2 regions of the Streptomyces sp. NPDC005752 genome follow, and region 2 is predicted to be linked to the other one. Evidence: riboswitches for the same ligand, from Rfam matches in the RefSeq annotation. Region 2 holds a riboswitch; the other holds the start of a gene.
The links. Region 2 has a riboswitch for S-adenosylmethionine ahead of thrC (threonine synthase). Riboswitches for the same ligand answer to the same signal wherever they lie in the genome.
Positions count from the first base shown of each region.

Region 1: linked by a shared signal. The riboswitch ahead of ABZ441_RS23670 (aminotransferase class V-fold PLP-dependent enzyme) and the one ahead of thrC (threonine synthase) in region 2 are both predicted to bind S-adenosylmethionine.

Region 1 is NZ_JBEXYB010000029.1:129-9,709, reverse strand. Features, by position in the region: gene ABZ441_RS23670 (aminotransferase class V-fold PLP-dependent enzyme) at 1-1,292, opposite strand, end outside; SAM riboswitch class IV at 1,465-1,582, opposite strand; gene trpD (anthranilate phosphoribosyltransferase) at 1,667-2,758, opposite strand; gene ABZ441_RS23660 (cytochrome bc complex cytochrome b subunit) at 2,882-4,507, opposite strand; gene ABZ441_RS23655 (Rieske 2Fe-2S domain-containing protein) at 4,504-5,556, opposite strand; gene ABZ441_RS23650 (c-type cytochrome) at 5,553-6,362, opposite strand; gene ABZ441_RS23645 (heme-copper oxidase subunit III) at 6,418-7,038, opposite strand; gene ABZ441_RS23640 (hypothetical protein) at 7,226-7,627, shown strand; gene ABZ441_RS23635 (Ig-like domain-containing protein) at 7,690-8,949, opposite strand; gene ABZ441_RS23630 (cytochrome c oxidase subunit 4) at 9,075-9,473, opposite strand; partial or broken gene ABZ441_RS23625 (cytochrome ubiquinol oxidase subunit I) at 9,470-9,581, opposite strand, start outside.
Region 2 is NZ_JBEXYB010000025.1:101,022-110,602, forward strand. Features, by position in the region: gene groL (chaperonin GroEL) at 244-1,866, opposite strand; gene ABZ441_RS21915 (cold-shock protein) at 2,176-2,382, opposite strand; gene ABZ441_RS21920 (MoaD/ThiS family protein) at 2,826-3,101, opposite strand; gene thrC (threonine synthase) at 3,130-4,428, opposite strand; SAM riboswitch class I at 4,447-4,574, opposite strand; gene ABZ441_RS21930 (glucosyl-3-phosphoglycerate synthase) at 4,728-5,678, shown strand; gene ABZ441_RS21935 (trehalose-6-phosphate synthase) at 5,749-7,125, shown strand; gene ABZ441_RS21940 (DUF4913 domain-containing protein) at 7,180-7,695, opposite strand; gene ABZ441_RS21945 (trypsin-like peptidase domain-containing protein) at 7,731-9,581, opposite strand, start outside.

The sequences.
Region 1 (9,581 bases), on a different contig from region 2:
CGGACGGCTCCCAGGAATCGCTCGATGTGCTCGTCCGGCGTACCGGCGCCGAAGCTCACCCGGATGGCGTTCAGGGACCTCTCCCCCGGCGCGGCCTCGGGCGCGCCGCACTCGCCCGGGTCCTGCGGCTCGCTGCCCAGCAGGGTCCTCACCAGCGGGTGGGCGCAGAACAACCCGTCGCGCACCCCGATGCCGTACTCCGCGGAGAGTGCCGCGGCGAAGTGCGAGCTGTTCCATCCCTCGACCACGAAGGAGATGACCCCGACCCTCGGGGCGTCGTCGCCGAACAGGGAGAGCACCTTGACCTCGGGGACGTCGGCGAGGCCCTCGCGGACCCGGGTCACCAGCTGCTGCTCCCGCGCGACCAGCCCGTCGAATCCGGCCTCGGTCAGGGCCTTGCAGGCGGCGGCGATGGAGTAGACCCCGATGACGTTGGGCGATCCGGCCTCGTGCCGGGCCGCCGTGGTGTGCCACTCCACGTCGACGCCGCCGTCGGCGCGCCGGGCGACCTTACGGGAGGCGCCGCCGCCCGCGAGGTACGGTTCGGCGTCCACCAGCCAGTCGGCACGGCCCGCGAGGACGCCCGAGCCGAAGGGCGCGTACAGCTTGTGCCCGGAGAAGGCGACCCAGTCGACGTCCAGCTCGGCGATGTCCACCGGGTGATGGGGCGCCAGCTGTGCCGCGTCGAGCACGATCCGCGCACCGTGCGCGTGGGCGGCGGCGGCCAGTTCCCTCACCGGCCACAGCTCGCCGGTGACGTTCGACGCGCCCGTCACGCAGACCAGTGCGGGCCCCTGGGGGTCACGGCCGGAGAGTGCGCGCTCGAGGGTGGCGACGGCCTGGTCCGGGGTCCGCGGAGCGTCGAGGTAGGTCACCCGGGCGTCGCGCCAGGGCAGCAGCGAGGCGTGGTGTTCGGTCTCGAACACGAACACCTCGCAGTCGGCGGGCAGCGCGGCGGCCAGCAGGTTGAGGGAGTCGGTCGTCGAGCGGGTGAAGACCACCTGGTCCTCCGCGCGGCAGCCGAGGAACGCCGCGACGGTCACACGGCTGCTCTCGAAGAGGTCGGTGGAGAGCTGCGAGAGATAGCCGGCACCGCGGTGCACGCTGCCGTAGTAGGGGGCGTAGGCGGCCACGTCGTCCCACACCCGCTGGAGGGCCGGGGCGCTCGCCGCGTAGTCGAGGGCCGCGTACGCGACCTCTCCGCCCGTCACGAGGGGAACAGTGACATCTGCTCCCAGGACGGGCAGCGGGGCACAAAGCGACTGGTCGACGGCAGCGGTGGAGACAGACATGGCGAACTCCCGTGAGAGGCAGGCGAGATCCACACGCCGGCGTCATGCGGCAGCGCGGGAAGGAAGACGAAAAGGTGTGCGGAGGAGGGCGTGGAGCCCTATCGCATTCGCTTGCTCACAAGAGGCTCCCTGGGACCAGGACCCCAAGGGGTGGCGTCGAAGGACGCCGAGGGGCCCGCGCTTGCCACAGACCTCACTGCCTGCGGCCTGGTCTTCACCCGGGGCACCCCGCCACGGACGGAGGGTTGCCGGACAGCGGGCCGGGGCCGTAGTCGCTGTCACTCATGACCTGCCCAGCATCTTGCCATACCCGTGGTGACACGCAAGGGCGCAGTCCGCGATACGGACCGCGCCCCTGTCCACGTCCACCGGTCTCAGGCGTTGCTGGCCGCCACCCAGCGCTCCAGCGCGCGCTTGGCCGCTCCCGAGTCGACTGACTCCGCGGCCCGCACGATCCCGGCAGAGAGCTGTTCGTTCAGCGTGCCCTCGCCGGCGTCCAGGGCGACCAGTGCCGCGGCCGAGTTGAGCAGCACCGCGTCCCTTACGGGGCCGGTCTCCCCGTCGAGCAGCCGCCGCGCCACGTCCGCGTTGTACGCGGCGTCCGCGCCGCGCAGGGCCTCGACGGGTACCAGGTCCAGGCCGACGTCGCGCGGGTCGAACGCCTGCTCGTGGACGGAACCGTCCCGGACGGTCCAGACCCGCGAGGTCGCCGTGGTCGTCAGCTCGTCGAGGCCGTCGTCGCCCCGGAAGACGAGCGCCGAATTCCCCCGGTCCGCCAGCACGCCCGCGACGATGGGCGCCATCTTCGGGTCGGCGACCCCGATGGCCTGGGAGCGGACCCGGGCCGGGTTGGTGAGCGGGCCCAGGATGTTGAAGGTGGTCTGTGTGCCGAGCTCCTTGCGCGCCCTGGCGGCATGGCGCAGCGCGGGGTGGAACTTCACCGCGAAGCAGAAGGTGATGCCCGCCTCCTCGGCGACGGCGACGACGCGCTGCGGCGTGAGTTCGAGGTTGACGCCGAGCTTCTCCAGCACGTCGGAGGCCCCGCTAGCCGACGACGAGGCCCGGTTGCCGTGCTTGACGACCTTCGCACCCGTCCCCGCGACGACGATGGCCGACATCGTGGAGATGTTGACCGTTCTGGCCATGTCCCCGCCGGTGCCCACGATGTCGACCGTGCGGCCGGGCACGTGGATCGTGTGGGCGTGCTCGTACATGGCGCGGACGAGTCCGGTGACCTCGTCGACGGTCTCGCCCTTGGCCCGCAGCGCGACGGCGAAACCGGCGATCTGCACGTCCGTCGCCTCGCCGCTCATGATGCGGTCCATGGCCCATGCGGTGTCGTCCGCACCGAGGTGCTCGCCGCGGAGGAGGGGGGTCAGCACGCCCGGCCAGGTGAGGGCGCCCCCGGACGAAGTCTGGGGGAGAGCCGCCACGCTGTCGCCGCCGTCCGGGGTCACCACGTTCATGGTCCGCTCCTGTGGTCCACAGCCGATACGAGTACGTCTCCCACCTTATCCAGCCCCTGGGACAGCGAAGAGCCCCGTCCATCGGATGGACGGGGCTCCTGCTGTGGCGTTCAGCTGAGGTGATCAGTGGTGGCCGTGGCCGCTGGTGATCTCCTTGTACTCCTCGGCAGTGGGCTTGGCGATCTGGTTGTCCTCGCCGAAGTAGCTCCTGCTGAGCCTGGCCCGCACCTTCTGCACCACGGACGGCTTGCGCTCGACACCGTTCTCGTCGACCGTCGGGCCGAGCTCGACCGGCTTGTACTGCTCGTGCGCCGTGAGGGTGTGCAGCTGGCCCGGGCTGAGCGGCTCGTGGATCTCGACGAACTCACCGTGCGGCAGGCGCTTGATGGTGCCGGACTCGCGCCCGTGCAGCACCTTCTCCTTGTCGCGGCGCTGCAGGCCGAGGCAGATCCGCCGGGTGACGACGAACGCCAGGACCGGGCCGGCGAAGAAGGCGATCCGCACGAACCAGCTGATCGCGTTGAGCGACATGTGGAAGTGGGTCGCCCAGATGTCGTTGCCGCCGCCGATCAGCATGACGAAGTAGATCGTCACCCAGGCGACACCCAGACCGGTACGGGTCGGAGCGTTGCGCGGACGGTCCAGGATGTGGTGCTCGCGCTTGTCGCCGGTGATCCACGACTCGATGAACGGGTACATCGCCAGTGCCCCGAGGACGACACCGAACAGCACCAGCGGGATGAGCACGCCCAGGACCAGCGTGTGGCCCCAGAGGTTGATCTCCCAGCCCGGCATCACACGGACGAAGCCTTCCGCGAAGCCCATGTACCAGTCCGGCTGGGCGCCCGTGGACACCTGGTCGGGACGGTACGGGCCGAGCGCCCAGATCGGGTTGATCGTGGCGATCGCGGAGAGGATCGCGATGAAGCCGAAGACCAGGAAGAAGAAGCCCCCGGCCTTGGCCATGTAGACCGGCAGCAGCGGCATGCCGACGACGTTCTTGTTCGTCTTGCCCGGGCCGGCGAACTGCGTGTGCTTGTGGAAGAAGACCAGGATGAGGTGGCCGACCACGAGCCCGAGCATGATGCCCGGCAGCAGCAGGATGTGGATCGAGTAGAACCTCGAGATGATGTCCGTACCGGGGAACTCCCCGCCGAACAGGAACATCGAGATGTACGTACCGACGATCGGCATCGACAGGATCGCGCCCTGCGTGAAGCGCACACCCGTACCGGAGAGCAGGTCGTCCGGGAGCGAGTAGCCGGTGAACCCGGTGAACATGCCGAGCACGAACAGCAGGAAGCCGAACAGCCAGTTGATCTCGCGCGGCTTGCGGTACGCACCGGTGAAGAACACCCGGAACATGTGCACGAACATGCCCGCGAGGAAGATGATCGCGGCCCAGTGGTGGATCTGCCGGACCAGCAGACCACCGCGGACGTCGAAGCTGATGTCCAGCGTCGAGGCGTAGGCCGCCGACATCCGGATGCCGTTCATCGGCTCGTACGAGCCGTGGTACACGACCTCGTTCATGCTCGGGTTGAAGAACAGCGTCAGGTACACACCCGTGAGGATGATGATGATGAAGCTGTAGAGGCAGATCTCACCCAGCATGAAGGACCAGTGGTCCGGGAAGATCTTGCGCATGTTGGCCTTGGCCAGGCCGTAGATGCCCAGCCTGCCGTCCGCCCAGTCGGCGACCCGCTCACCTGCGGGCGCCTTGCGCTGTGTTTCCGTCGCAGTACTCATCCGCGCTCCCAGAAGGCAGGACCGACGGGCTCTTCGAAGTCACTGAGCGCCTCGAGGTTGCCCTCGCTGTTCACACCGATCCGCAGCTGCGGAAGGGCGTGACCGGCCGGACCGAAGATGACGCGGGCGCCGTCGGAGAGGTCGAAGGTGGACTGGTGGCACGGGCAGAGCACGTGGTGCGTCTGCTGCTCGTACAGGCTGATCGGGCAGCCGACGTGGGTGCAGATCTTGGAGAAGGCCACGATTCCCTCGTGGGCCCACTCGCGCTCACGCTTGTCCTTGATGTTGTCCGGCTCGATGCGGACGATCATCAGGGCGGCCTTGGCGATCTGCGTCTGGAAGTCGTGCGCGTCCTCCTCCAGGCCCTCGGGCATGGCGAAGGTCAGCGAACCGACGACTACGTCCTCGGGACGCAGCGGCTCCATGGTGTTCATGTTGACGAGCAGCTTGCCCTTGGCCCACAAGGTCGAGCGGAGCTTCTTCTCCGGCAGCGGACCGAGGTCGCGCAGCAGCACCACGCCGGAGAGCGGCACCAGGGCCAGCGCGCCGAACATGGTGTTGCGGATCAGCTTGCGCCGACCGATCGCGGACTCCTTGGCGCCGTCCGCGAAGTCGGCCATGACCTTGGCCTTGACCTCCGGCGTCGCCTCGATGGCGTGCCGGTCGTCGGCGACCTCCACGTCGGACATCAGGGTGCGCGCCCAGTGGACGGCCCCCGCGCCGATGAGGAAGAGCGCCAGGCCCAGGGTCATGCCCAGGGAGAAGTTGAGCGCGCTCACGTGGCCGAGCGGCCAGATGAAGACGATCTGGTCGACCGGGAAGATGACGTACGAGGCGATGAAGCCGACCGTCGCCAGCATGGACAGCGTGAACATGAAGGCGACGGCGCGCTCGGAGCGCTTCGCGGCCCGCTCGTCGATGTCCTGGATGCGCGGCCTGTGGGCCGGCAGCCCCGGGTCGGCGAACGGGTCGCCCGCGCCCTCTACCGCGCCGTGCGCGGTGTCCTGCTCTACCGGCAGGTTCGCTTCTGGAATCTGTTGGCTACTCATGACTTCTTGGCCTTAGCGGTGTGGGCCGCGACCCATACGGCGATGGCGATCAGGCCGCCCAGGCCGAAGATCCAGCCGAAGAGACCTTCACTGACGGGGCCGAGGCCACCGAGCGAGAGCCCGCCGGGGGATGCGGACTCATCACCGTTGACGGTTTTGATGTACGCGATGATGTCTTTCTTCTCCTGCTCGGGCATGGTGCTGTCCGGGAAGGAGGGCATGCTCTGCGGGCCGGTCTGCATGGCCTCGTAGATGTGCTTCGGGCTCACGCCTTCGAGGTCCGGGGCGTACTTGCCGTCTGTCAGCGCGCCGCCCTTGCCGGTGAAGTTGTGACACTGGGCGCAGTTGGAGCGGAACAGGTCACCGCCCTTGGCCACGTCGGCGCCCGCGGGGTCGACCTGGCTCTCGGTGGGCGTGATCGGACCGGCACCGAGGGACGCGACGTACGCCGCGAGCTGGTCGATCTCGGCCTGGCTGTAGATGACCGGCTTCTTCGGTACCTGGGCACCCGGCTGCTGGGCCGGCATGCGTCCGGTGCCGACCTGGAAGTCGACGGCGGCTGAGCCGACGCCCACGAGCTGGGGCCCGTCGGTGGTGCCCTGACCGCCGGATCCGTGGCAGCTTGCACAGCCCACGGAGTAGAGCTTCTTGCCCTCGTCGATGGCGAGGGACTGGGCGGTTTCGTCGGCCTGCGCCTTACCCGCAGGCGCGAACGCGGCGTACAGCCCCCCGGTAGCCGCCAGCGCGAGGAGTAGTACGACGACCGCCGCCAGCGGATGGCGTCGTCGTGCGGAGAGCTTTTTCACGGATTACCCCGGTGTCAGGATCTTCTGCGTCGATGGTGGGTGGGTGCGAGCCCGGTTACTTGATCATGTAGATCGTGGCGAACAGGCCGATCCAGACGACATCGACGAAGTGCCAGTAGTAGGACACGACGATGGCCGCGGTGGCCTGTTCATGGGTGAATCTCGAGGCCGCGTACGTCCTGCCCAGGACGAGCAGGAAGGCGATGAGACCGCCTGTCACGTGCAGACCGTGGAAGCCGGTCGTCAGGTAGAACACCGAACCGTACGGGTCGGAGGACAGGGAGAGACCCGCGTCCTTGACCAGCTCGGTGTACTCGAGGACCTGGCCTCCGATGAAGATCGAACCCATTACGAACGTGATGATGAACCAGGTGCGGAGCTTCTTCACATCGCCCCGCTCGGCGGCGAAGACGCCGAGCTGGCAGGTGAGCGAGGAAAGCACCAGGATCGTGGTGTTCGTAGCCGAGAACGGGAAGTTCAGATGGTGAGCCATCTCCTTCCAGTGATCGGGTCCCATCACCGATCGCAGGGTGAAGTACATCGCGAAGAGGGCCGCGAAGAACATCAGCTCGGAACTCAACCAGATGATGGTTCCGACGCTGGTGAGGTTCGGCCGATTGACCGACGGGTGCGCGTGCCCGGTTTCTACTGTCGTTGCTGTCGCCACGACCGACATTATGTCGGTCGCTTATCCCGCCCTCACTCCGGGGGGTGCCGTTCGGTGTGTCAGAGGCGTGTGTCCTCACCGAACGGCCCATCGAATCGTCGTCCTTACCGGTGCTGACGGGCACTCGGCCGGAGTACGATCCGCCCATCGGTTCATGCCCCGAGAGCCCCGAAGACACAGACGTCACGGAGGAACAATGCAGCCGACCGCCACGGTCCTGGTCTACAGCGACGACGCCAACATCCGCGAGCAGGTGAGGCTGGCATCCGGGCGAAGGCCTGCGGCGGACGTCCCACAGGTGGAGTTCCTGGAGTGCGCCACCCTGCCCGCCGTCCTGAGCGCACTGGACAAGGGCGGTGTCGACGCCTGTGTGCTGGACGGCGAGACTGCCCCGGCGGGCGGCATGGGGGTCTGCCGGCAGATCAAGGACGAGATCTTCGACTGCCCGCCGGTGCTGCTTCTGATCGGGCGCCCGCAGGACGCCTGGCTGGCCACGTGGAGCCGCGCCGACGCCGCTGTGACGCATCCGGTCGATCCCGTCGACTTCGCGGACGCCCTGGCCTCCCTGCTGCGCCACAGGCTGTCCGTGGGAGCCTGAGGCGCAGCGGGGGCACATGTCCTCGCGGTGTCCTTCCGGGGCGCGGCGCACTCCCGGCCGGATCAGACCCGGGGGCGCAGCCGCGCCGTCCGGACGTCGGTGGTGCCCGTCTCGGGCGTGCCGTCGCCGTGGAGGGCACTGCCCTTCTGCCAGGCGTCCCAGGCCAGGTTCCAGTCGCCGAAGCCGTTGTCGAACGGCGTCATCGTCTCGCCGTCGCTCCCGACGACCTTGACGATGTCACCCTCGCGCACGGTCTCGAAGAACCACTGCGCGTCGGCGGTGCTCATTCCCGTACAGCCGTGGCTGACGTTGGCGTTGCCCTGTGAACCCGTCGACCAGGGCGCCGCGTGGACGTACTCACCGCTCCAGGTGACGCGTGTCGCCCAGTAGACGGGCAGGTCGTAGGACTCCGAGGAGCCGGCGGCGATGCCGATGCTCTCGCCGCGCATGCGTACGAACTGCTCCTTCGCCAGCACGACCTTGACGCCGTTGCGGGTGTCGAAGCCGGGCTTGCCCGTGGTGACCGGCAGGGTGTTGATCACTTCACCGTTGCGCAGAACGGTCATGGTGTGGTCGGAGGCGTCGGTGATCGCTTCTATGCGGTCGCCGGTCTTGAGTTTCAGGGACTTCGCGGCGCCCCCGTGAAGGGCGTCGGTGACCCTGATGCCCTTGAGGTTGCTGCGGATGTCGATGCTCGCGCCCGCGGGCCAGTACTCCTTGGGCCGGTAGTGCAGCGTCTTCGCGTCGACCCAGTACCAGGAACCCGTGACGGCGGGGGCCGACCGGACCTGGAGGCCGCGTTCCACGGTGGCGCGGGCAGCCTTGCCGTTGACCGGAGCGCTGAGTTCCGCTGTGAGGGGCTGTCCGACGCCGTAGGTGCCCGCCTGCGGGCCGAAGGTGACCTTCAGGAACTTCTTGGCCGAGGTCGTGCCGAAGGCGTACGTGCGGCTGCCAGGGGCGCCGTCGCCGTTCTCGGTCGAGACCTTGACGGTGTACCGGGTGCCGGCCGCGAGCGACGTGGTGGAGTGCCACCGCTTCCCGTCGGCGTCGAGTTCACCCGCCAGATGGCGGCCTTCGGTGTCGACGGCCGTCACGTCCGTGATCTTCGCGTCGTCTTCCTTGACGGTGAACTCGAGGGGCTTGTCGGGGTCGGCCTTCTCGTCCTTGGACGGGCCGTTGAAGGAGACGAGGTCGGCGGCGTCGTACGGCTTCAGCGACAGCGGATCGCCGTCGGGCTCGCCACAGGCGGTCGCACCTGCAACCAGGGTCACGACCAGCAGAGTGCAGCTCACTACGGTGCGGATGCGCGGCGTGTGGTTCATGAACCCACGCTAAGAAGATTCATCCGATCCAGCGCGTTCAGTGACTGCAAACGGGGGCCCGGCCCGCTCGTTACTGAGCGGGCCGGGCCCCCGTACGGGTGCAACGCGTCCTGTGAGGGCGTGTCCTACTGGGTGCGGTTCTCGCCCCTGTAGTACTCGAAGACCCAGCCGAAGAGGCCGACCAGGAGCAGCGGGGCCGAGAAGTAGGCCAGCCACCAGCCGAAGACGACGGCCATGAAGAGGAAGGCGCCACCGATGGCCAGCGAGAGCGGCTGCCAGCTGTGCGGGGAGAAGAAGCCCACCTCGCCGGCCTCGTCCGCGACGTCGGCCTCCTTGTTGTCCTGGGCCATCGCGTCGACCCTGTTGGCCGTGAAGGCCAGGTAGAAGCCGATCATGATGGTCAGGCCGAAGGCCAGGACCAGCGCAGTGGTACCGACCGGCTCCTTGGACCAGACGCCGTACGTGACGGCCATGGCCAGCATGAAGACGCTCAGCCAGATGAAGAGCTTGCCCTGGATCTTCACTTGCCGTCCTCCTTGCCGCCGACGAGGACCTTCTCACCCTCGGACAGGTGATCCAGCTGCTCGAGCGCCGTGATCTCCGGGTGGTGCAGGTCGAACGCCGGGGATTCG
Region 2 (9,581 bases):
CGGGTCTGACAGGAGGCCCGCTTCGGCCCGCCGCCCCACACCGCGCCCTCGGGCAAGCGGGTGGCCGTCGCCGGGATCGAGTCCTTCGGCCCGTCCGGCGAGTACCGGACCTGACCTCTTCCGCGGACCGGCCCCGAACCGTCCATGCCCGCCACCGCGTACGACGCCGGCCCCCGGGAACGAATCCCGGGGGCCGGCGTCGTACGGGTACTGCGGGTACCGCTCGAACTGCTGATCCGAGGATCAGAAGTCCATGTCACCGCCCGGCATGCCGCCCGGAGCGGCCGCAGAGGCCTTCTCCGGCTTGTCGGCGATGACGGCCTCGGTGGTGAGGAAGAGCGCGGCGATGGACGCGGCGTTCTGCAGGGCGGAGCGCGTGACCTTCGCCGGGTCGATGATGCCCTCGGCGATCATGTCGACGTACTCGCCGGTCGCGGCGTTGAGGCCGTGACCGATCGGCAGGTTGCGCACCTTCTCGACGATGACGCCACCCTCGAGACCACCGTTGACGGCGATCTGCTTGAGCGGGGCCTCCAGCGCGAGCTTCACGGCGTTGGCGCCCGTGGCCTCGTCACCGGTCAGGTCGAGCTTCTCGAAGACGGCCGAGGCCTGGAGCAGAGCCACGCCACCACCGGCGACGATGCCCTCCTCGACAGCGGCCTTGGCGTTGCGCACCGCGTCCTCGATGCGGTGCTTGCGCTCCTTGAGCTCCACCTCGGTGGCGGCGCCGGCCTTGATGACGGCCACGCCGCCGGCCAGCTTCGCGAGGCGCTCCTGGAGCTTCTCGCGGTCGTAGTCCGAGTCGGAGTTCTCGATCTCGGCACGGATCTGCTTGACGCGGCCCTGGACCTGGTCGCTGTCGCCGCCACCGTCGACGATGGTCGTCTCGTCCTTGGTGATGACGACCTTGCGGGCGGTGCCGAGCAGGTCGACGCCGGCGTTCTCCAGCTTGAGACCGACCTCCTCGGAGATGACGGTGCCACCGGTGAGGATGGCGATGTCGCCGAGCATGGCCTTGCGGCGGTCACCGAAGCCCGGAGCCTTGACGGCGACGGACTTGAAGGTGCCACGGATCTTGTTGACGACCAGGGTCGACAGGGCCTCGCCCTCGACGTCCTCCGCGATGATCAGCAGGGGCTTGCCCGACTGCATGACCTTCTCGAGCAGCGGAAGGAGGTCCTTCACGTTGCTGATCTTGGAGTTGACGATCAGGATGTACGGGTCGTCGAACGACGTCTCCATACGCTCCATGTCGGTCGCGAAGTACGCCGAGATGTAGCCCTTGTCGAAGCGCATACCCTCGGTGAGCTCGAGCTCCAGACCGAAGGTCTGGGACTCCTCGACGGTGATGACGCCTTCCTTGCCGACCTTGTCCATCGCCTCGGCGATCTTGGCGCCGATCTCGGTGTCGGCAGCGGAGATGGAGGCCGTCGAAGCGATCTGCTCCTTGGTCTCCACGTCCTTCGCCTGCTCCAGCAGAGCGGCGGAGACGGCCTCGACGGCCTTCTCGATGCCACGCTTCAGAGCCATCGGGTTGGCACCCGCGGCGACGTTGCGCAGGCCCTCGCGGACGAGCGCCTGGGCGAGAACGGTGGCGGTGGTCGTACCGTCGCCGGCGACGTCGTCCGTCTTCTTGGCGACCTCCTTGACCAGCTCCGCACCGATCTTCTCGTACGGGTCCTCGAGCTCGATCTCCTTGGCGATGGAAACACCATCGTTGGTGATCGTGGGCGCGCCCCACTTCTTCTCGAGGACGACGTTACGGCCCTTGGGGCCGAGGGTGACCTTGACGGCGTCGGCGAGCTGGTTCATCCCGCGCTCGAGACCGCGCCGTGCCTCCTCGTCGAACGCGATGATCTTGGCCATGTGAAGTGGTCCTCCCGGACAGGGGTGGATTTCTCCGGACCGAGAGGCGCCCGCGACGGACGGCCAGCGTGCTCTGTGGTTCCTTGCCCCACGGAGCCTGCGGGCCTCACCGGCCCGGTCCAAGTTCTGTCACTCTCACCTGGAGAGTGCTAACGCCAATAATTAGCACTCGACCCCTGCGAGTGCAAGCGTCCCCCTCCGTCGGTGGACAACCGGGAGGGGCGCACACACGCACGAAGGGCCCGTCCCCCTCTTCGGAGGTACGGGCCCTGCGTGTGTGAGTGGTGTCGTCGGCCGACCGCGCCGAGCTCAGCCGACGGCGAGCTTGACCATGTCCGCCTGCGGCCCCTTCTGGCCCTGCGAGATCTCGAATTCAACTCGCTGACCCTCTTCGAGGGTGCGGTATCCGTCCATCTGGATCGCGCTGTAGTGGACGAAGACATCCGCACCACCGTCGACCGCGATGAAGCCGTACCCCTTCTCCGCGTTGAACCACTTGACGGTGCCCTGAGCCATAGCCTTACTCCCCTATTACTGGCCCTTGCGCAGGTCCGCACTTCGCGGACCCGGGTCAGAAGTCACCCTCCGACAGGAGAGGGTGGCGTGCGCCGGAACGCGTCGACCGCGGCCGAATGTATCTGCCCAACTGCCCTCTGCAACAGGTCAATCGGACGAGAATTCTGGGCACGGGCGACCGCACGCAAGGGGCGAATTCGCTGGATTCCAGGGCAAGTCGGGCCTGACAAAGGCCACTTATGCCTCAAGGGGTTCACGCACTTTGGCTGTTTCTTGCCGCGGCCGGGCGCATTCTCATATGCGGGCGGCACGGGAAGCTGCGGTGACTTCCCCAACTCTACCGCGCTCAACCATGCGGAATGGCCCCCTCCACATGTTGTGCGGAGAGGGCCACTGTGCTCACGCCGTGCGGTCGGGCAGCCGCGCCCGGGGCCGTGCGGTGATCAGCCTCCGGCGACGGCCGGGATGATCGAGACGCCGGCGCCGTCCGGGGTGACCGCGTCCAGGCCGCCCTCGAAACGCACGTCGTCGTCGTTGACGTACACGTTGACGAAGCGTCGCAGCTTGCCCTGGTCGTCCAGGACGCGGGCCGCGATGCCCGGGTGGTTCTGCTCCAGGGAGGCGATGACCTCGGAGAGGACCGACCCTTCCGCCGGGACCTCGGCCTGACCGCCCGTGTAGGTGCGGAGGATGGTGGGGATGCGGACCTTGACGCTCATGTACGTGCCTTCCTTCGGTCTCGGGTGGTCAGTTGGCGGCGGCGAGGCCCGCGTCGCGGAACGCGTCCAGACTGGGCCGGATCGTCGCCGACAGGCCCGTCGTGGGAGCGACCGCGTCCAGGGTCTTCAGCCCGTCGCCGGTGTTCAGGACGACGGTCGTCAGGGCCGGGTCGAGCAGACCGGCGTCGATCAGCTTCTTCGTCACACCGACCGTCACCCCGCCCGCGGTCTCCGCGAAGATGCCCTCGGTGCGGGCCAGCAGCTTGATCGCGTCCACGACCTGCTCGTCGTTGACGTCCTCCACCGCGCCGCCGGTGCGCCGGGCGATGTCCAGGACGTACGGACCGTCGGCCGGGTTCCCGATCGCGAGGGACTTGGCGATCGTCTTCGGCTTCTGGGGGCGCACCACGTCGTGGCCGGCCTTGAAGGCGGTGGAGACCGGGGAGCAGCCCTCGGCCTGTGCACCGAAGATCTTGTACGGCTTGTCCTCGACGAGGCCGAGCTTGATCAGCTCCTGCAGCCCCTTGTCGATCTTCGTGAGCTGCGAGCCGGACGCGATCGGGATGACGAGCTGGTCGGGCAGCTGCCAGCCGAGCTGTTCGCAGATCTCGTACGCCAGGGTCTTGGAGCCCTCGCCGTAGTACGGCCGCAGGTTGACGTTGACGAAGCCCCAGCCCTCGCCGAGCGGGTCGCCGATGAGCTCCGAGCAGAAGCGGTTGACGTCGTCGTAGTTGCCCTCGATGCCGACCAGTTCACCGCCGTACACCGCGGCCATGACGACCTTGCCCTGCTCCAGGTCGTGCGGGATGAACACGCAGGAGCGGAAGCCGGCGCGGGCGGCGGCGGCACCCACCGCACCGGCGAGGTTGCCGGTGGAGGAGCAGGAGAGGGTGGTGAACCCGAAGGCACGGGCGGCCTCGACGGCGATCGCGACGACACGGTCCTTGAAGGAGTGCGTCGGATTGCCGGAGTCGTCCTTGACGTACAGGCCGCCGGTCACGCCCAGCTCACGGGCGAGGTTGTCGGCCTTCACGAGCTTCGTGAAACCGGGGTTGATGTTGGGCTTGTCGGCGACGTCGGAGGGGACGGGCAGCAGCGGCGCGTAGCGCCAGATGTTGTCCGGGCCCTCGGCGATGCGCTTCTTCAGCTCTTCGGGGGAGCCGCTCGGCAGGTCGTACGCCACTTCGAGCGGCCCGAAACAGGACACACAGGCGAAAATGGGGCCGAGCTCGAAACGCTCGCCGCATTCGCGGCAGGAAAGTGCTGCGGCGGGACCGAGGTCCACGGCGGAAGAATCGGTGTTCTCTGCAACTGTCTGCACGGCCATGATGGCGGAGGCCCTTTCTCCTCATCTTCCTCGCGACGTATTTCGCCGCAAGACGGAATTGGCACCTTCCCCACCGTGACCTCGCGGCCGGCAGGAGGGTTGCCGGGACTTCGACGGGCCGTTCCCTCAGTCCCTCTGGATGAGCGCTATGGCACCGGACCATGGATCCGGGCGTTTATTCGCGGACCGACCCCGACATGCGAGGGTCATCCGCGTTGTTCAAGACTGTAACCGAAGCACTGGACGGTTGAGATAGTCGTCCGAACCGCGAGATGGATCACATACAGGGAGTATCGACCGTGCTGGAAGAGGTGGAACGCTGGCTGACCAGGCGTTCCTGGTCAGCTGCCGACCGCCCGCTCGACCGGCTCACCGCCGCGCGGGCGAGGGATCCGCACCGCTCGCGTGTGAGCGTCGTCCTGCCCGCGCTGAACGAGGAGGCGACGGTCGGCGCGATCGTCGCGGAGATCCGCCGCGAGCTGATGGAGGAGGTCCGGCTCGTCGACGAGCTGGTGGTGATCGACTCCGGATCCACCGACGGGACCGCCCAGGAGGCCCGCCGGGCCGGCGCCCGGGTCGTGCACCGGGACGCGATACTCCCGAGGGTCCCCGCCCTCCCCGGCAAGGGCGAGGTGCTGTGGCGATCGCTGCTGGTCACCGACGGAGACATCGTGTGCTTCGTCGACGCCGACCTCAAGGAGTTCTCGGCGGACTTCGTCTCCGGAATCGTCGGCCCCCTGCTGACCGACCCCTCCGTGCAGTTCGTCAAGGCCATGTACGACCGGCCGCTGGGCGAGACCGCCGGCCAGGGCGGCCGGGTGACCGAACTCGTGGCCCGCCCGCTGCTCAACCTGCACTGGCCGCTGCTGGCGGGCTTCGTCCAGCCGCTGGGAGGCGAGTACGCGGTGCGGCGCTCCCTGCTCGAGCGGCTTCCCTTCCCGGTCGGTTACGGGGTGGAGCTGGGCCTGCTCGTCGACGCGCTGCACACGGTCGGCCTGGACGCGCTGGCACAGGTCGACGTCGGCGTGCGCAGGCACCGCCACCAGGACGGCCAGGCCCTCGGCCGGATGGCGGCCACGATCTACCGCACGGCCCAGCTGAGGCTCTCCAGGGGGTCGCTCGTACGGCCCGAGATCACCCAGTTCGAGCGGGGCCCCGACGGCTTCGTCCCCCGCACCCACCCGGTGGACACCGAGGAGCGGCCGCCGATGCGGGAGATCGCGGAGTACGCGTCACGGAGTGCGGCGTAACGGTTCCTTACACCCGTCTCCGCACGCGCTTCACGTTTGGCGGCTTCCCGAACGGGCTAGGTTCGGGTACATGGTCTCCGAGCACGCTGCCCAGGTCCTCGTCGCGTCCAACCGCGGCCCGGTGTCGTACGCACTGCGGGAGGACGGCACGCTCGACTCGAAACGCGGCGGGGGCGGGCTGGTCTCCGGCCTCAGCGCCGTCGACGACAAGCTGTGGGTGTGCGCCGCCCTGAGCGACGGTGACCGCGAGGCGGTCCGGCGCGGGGTGTCCGAGCCCGGCGTCCGGATGCTCGACATCGACGCCGGCGTCCACGCCGACGCGTACAACGGCATCGCCAACTCGGTGCTCTGGTTCGTCCACCACATGATCTACCAGACACCGGTGGAGCCCGTCTTCGACGCGGAGTTCCGCCGGCAGTGGGCCTCCTACGAGGCGTACAACCGGGCCTTCGCCCAGGCCCTCGCCGAGGAGGCGGGCGAGGGCGCCGCCGTCCTGGTGCAGGACTACCACCTCTCGCTGGTCCCCGGCATACTGCGCGAGCTGCGCCCCGACCTGCGGATCGGGCACTTCTCGCACACCCCCTGGGCGCCCGTCGACTACTTCCGGCTGCTGCCCGACGACATCGGCGAACAGCTGCTCAAGGGCATCCTGGGTGCCGACCGCGCCGCCTTCCTGACCCGCCGCTGGGCGGACGCCTTCATCGGCTGCTGCACGGAGATCCTCGGCGGCACCGGCCACACCCGCATCGGGGTGCACGGACTGGGCGCCGACGCGGACTTCCTGCGCCGCCGCTCCCGCGAGGCGGACGTGGACGAACGCATGGAGGTCCTGCGGGAGCAGGTGGGCGCGGACCGGCGCACGATCGTGCGGGTGGACCGCACGGAGCTCTCCAAGAACATCGTCCGAGGGCTGCACGCCTACCGGGCGCTGCTGGAGGAGCGCCCCGAGTGGCGGGAACGCGTGGTGCACATCGCCTTCGCCTACCCCTCGCGGCAGGACCTCGCGGTCTACCGCGACTACACGGCGGAGGTCCAGCGGGTCGCCGACACGGTCAACGCGGACTTCGGCACGGAGGGCTGGACCCCTGTCCTGCTCCAGGTCGACGACGACTTCGCCCGATCCCTGGCGGCGTACCGGCTGGCGGACGTGGCCCTGGTCAACCCGATCCGCGACGGCATGAACCTGGTCGCCAAGGAGGTCCCGGTCGTCTCGGACCACGGCTGCGCGCTCGTGCTCTCCCGGGAGGCCGGGGCGTACGAGGAGTTGGGCGAGGACGCGATCGTGGTCAACCCGTACGACGTGTCGGCCACGGCGACCGCACTGCACGACGCGCTCACGATGGACCCCGACGAGCGCGGCGCCCGCTCGAAGCGGCTGGCCACCGCCGCGACGGCGCTGCCGCCGCAGCAGTGGTTCCTGGACCAGCTTGACGCGTTGCGGAATTGAGAACCGGGAGAGCTGTCCCCGGTGCGCGTCCCGCGACCTTCCGCTCACGACTCGTCAGACGCCGCCCGCGCCGCCTGCTCCGGCCGCCTCCTTCCCGCGCTCCGCCTGATCGCTCTCGTCGTGCTGCGAGGCGTTGACCGAGAAGGCGGGGTCGTCCCACATGTCCGGCGGAGACGGATTGCTCGGTAGCGGACCGATGTCGCCGCTGTGCCCCAGAGGGCCGGTACACAGAGCGAAGGGCCCGGTACGAGGGTCCATGAGGACGCCCAGGTGTGGATCCGCGTGGTGCAGCCACCAGTTGGACATGCCGAGGGACGCGTCAGTCCTGAGGTACTCGAAAGCGCGCCACAGCGCCGTGATCCTCACGATCGCTTCGGGGTGCAGCCACCAGTCGGCGCACCAGGCGAGCGTTCCCGCGCCGACGGGCCGGCACAGGATCTGAGCCAGGTACTCGTCGTAGAACACGGCCACCGAATCGAACACGAACGCCCCGTCGGCCGTCTCTTCGCCCGTCGGGCCGCCTTCCGTGTCATCGCCACGCTGCATCGACTCGTCCTGCTGTTCCGCCATCGGTCATGCCTCCTGCAATCGCTTCCATGGGCCGGTCAGGCCTCCGCCAGACCGAATCGTCGTCGCACATCAAAGGCTTCGGACCTGCGCCCGCAGGCCTCCAGGAGCAGCACCCATCGCCTCGCCGCGTCCAGAAGGGTGGTACGCGGCGGTGACGCTGATCCCTGGGCGAGTTGTCGGTATATCTCCGTGGCTTCACGTGCCGGAGGCAGTCCGCGCAAGAGGTGGGGCATACCACCGGCCACGTACTCCAGGCGGGCCAGCTCGTACAGATGTGACGCCAGCCGTTCCTGTGCCTCGGGCGTCCGGCCGACCTCCGTACGCAGGAGTTCCACAGCTCGCCGCCTGGGCGGGATCGGGTCATCTCCCAGAGAAAGGAATGCCATCAGCCCTGAGACCAGCGCGAGAGCCTCGGCGTAATCCCACGTCATCTGGTCGGGGGCCTCTCGCCATCGCCGTCCGTACACCTCCACCGACTCCACCGCCGTGTCCAGTGCCTCCTGCGTGCGGCCGAGGTCGCTGAGGAACCGCGCCTTGTCGAACAGAGTCCTGGCCATATCCCGCTCATGCACGGCGGCGTGGAGCGCCACGAGTTCACGCCGGACGACGAGCTCCTTCTCGGCCGCCTCGAGCGCCTCCTGCAACCGCCCGGCCTGTTCGAGAAACCACGTCTGGGTGCCGAGATCATCGCCCAGCCTCCGACCATGAGCCGCCGGGTTGTCGGCATGCAGTTCCCTGCTGAATGAAACCGCCTCGGCTATGGCACCGAAGGCTGCCTCGCGACGCTCCATTCTCCACAGCGTGAGGGCCCTGTTGCGGTACAGCAGACGCAGATCGACCTTGCGCCTGATGGGAGCGGCGACGTCCACACGGTCATAGAGTTCGCGCGCCTCGAAGGAGGTCTCGAGGCTCTCCTCGTCCGGCTGACTCGCCGCCAGGTTCACCAGACAGTGCGCGAGGTCGGCGTTGTACGTGTCCGGGTTGTCGGCGGCCAGACGCCGCCGCAGGGCGACCGCCTCTTCCGAAGCCGCCTTCGTCTTCTGGAGGGCCATGCCGGCGCGCCAGTAGTGCCAGGACATCCTGTTCAGTGTGCGAGCGAGAGATGCCGTATAGGCGTCCGGGTTCTCGCCGGCCAGCCTGCGCTCGATGGCCAGCGCCTCCTCCGCGGTGGCCTGTCCTTCCTCCAACGCCCCCAAGTCGGTCTGGCAGACCGCCAACGTGCGTAACGACTCCGCGTAGGACGCCAAGTACGACGCGTCCTGCTCGGCCAGCCTGCGGCGGATCGCGACCGACTCCCGCGCTGCGTCCCCTGCCTCCGCCCACCGAGTGATGTCGTCCAAGCTGAAGGCGAGTGAGTTCAGCGCTTTGGCCAATGCTTCCCGTGCGGTACCGGGGCCGCTCCGTTCCAGCTTCCGGCACAGCGCGACCGCCTCCTCCACCAGTGCGAGGGATGCGCGCCCCTGGCCGGCCTCCCATTGCTGGCTCGACAGCTGTATCAGTCCGTCGACCAGTAGCCGCTCGTACTCCTCCGGGTGAGTGGCGGCCTGTCTGCGGCAGATGGCCAGCGCCTCTTCGGCTGCGTCCAGCGCTCCGCGCCAGTCCCCCAGCCCGCCCACGCGCCGGGCACGCTCCATCAACGACCAGGCCAGCCCGTCCTCGCCGTCCTCCGCTCCGGCCGTCCCGCGGTAGCGGTCCACCAGCCGCCCGGTCAGGGAGCCGGCGAACCGGGCCAGTGCGCTGGACGACTGCGGGAGCGCCGCCGCGCCCGCTCTCAGCACGTCGGTGTCGAACAGTTGCCGGTCCAGCAGCACACCGAGCTGTTGCAGGACCGCGTCACGGAGCCGCGCGCGGCCCGCGTTGGCGTGCGCCACGACAGAACGGGTCAG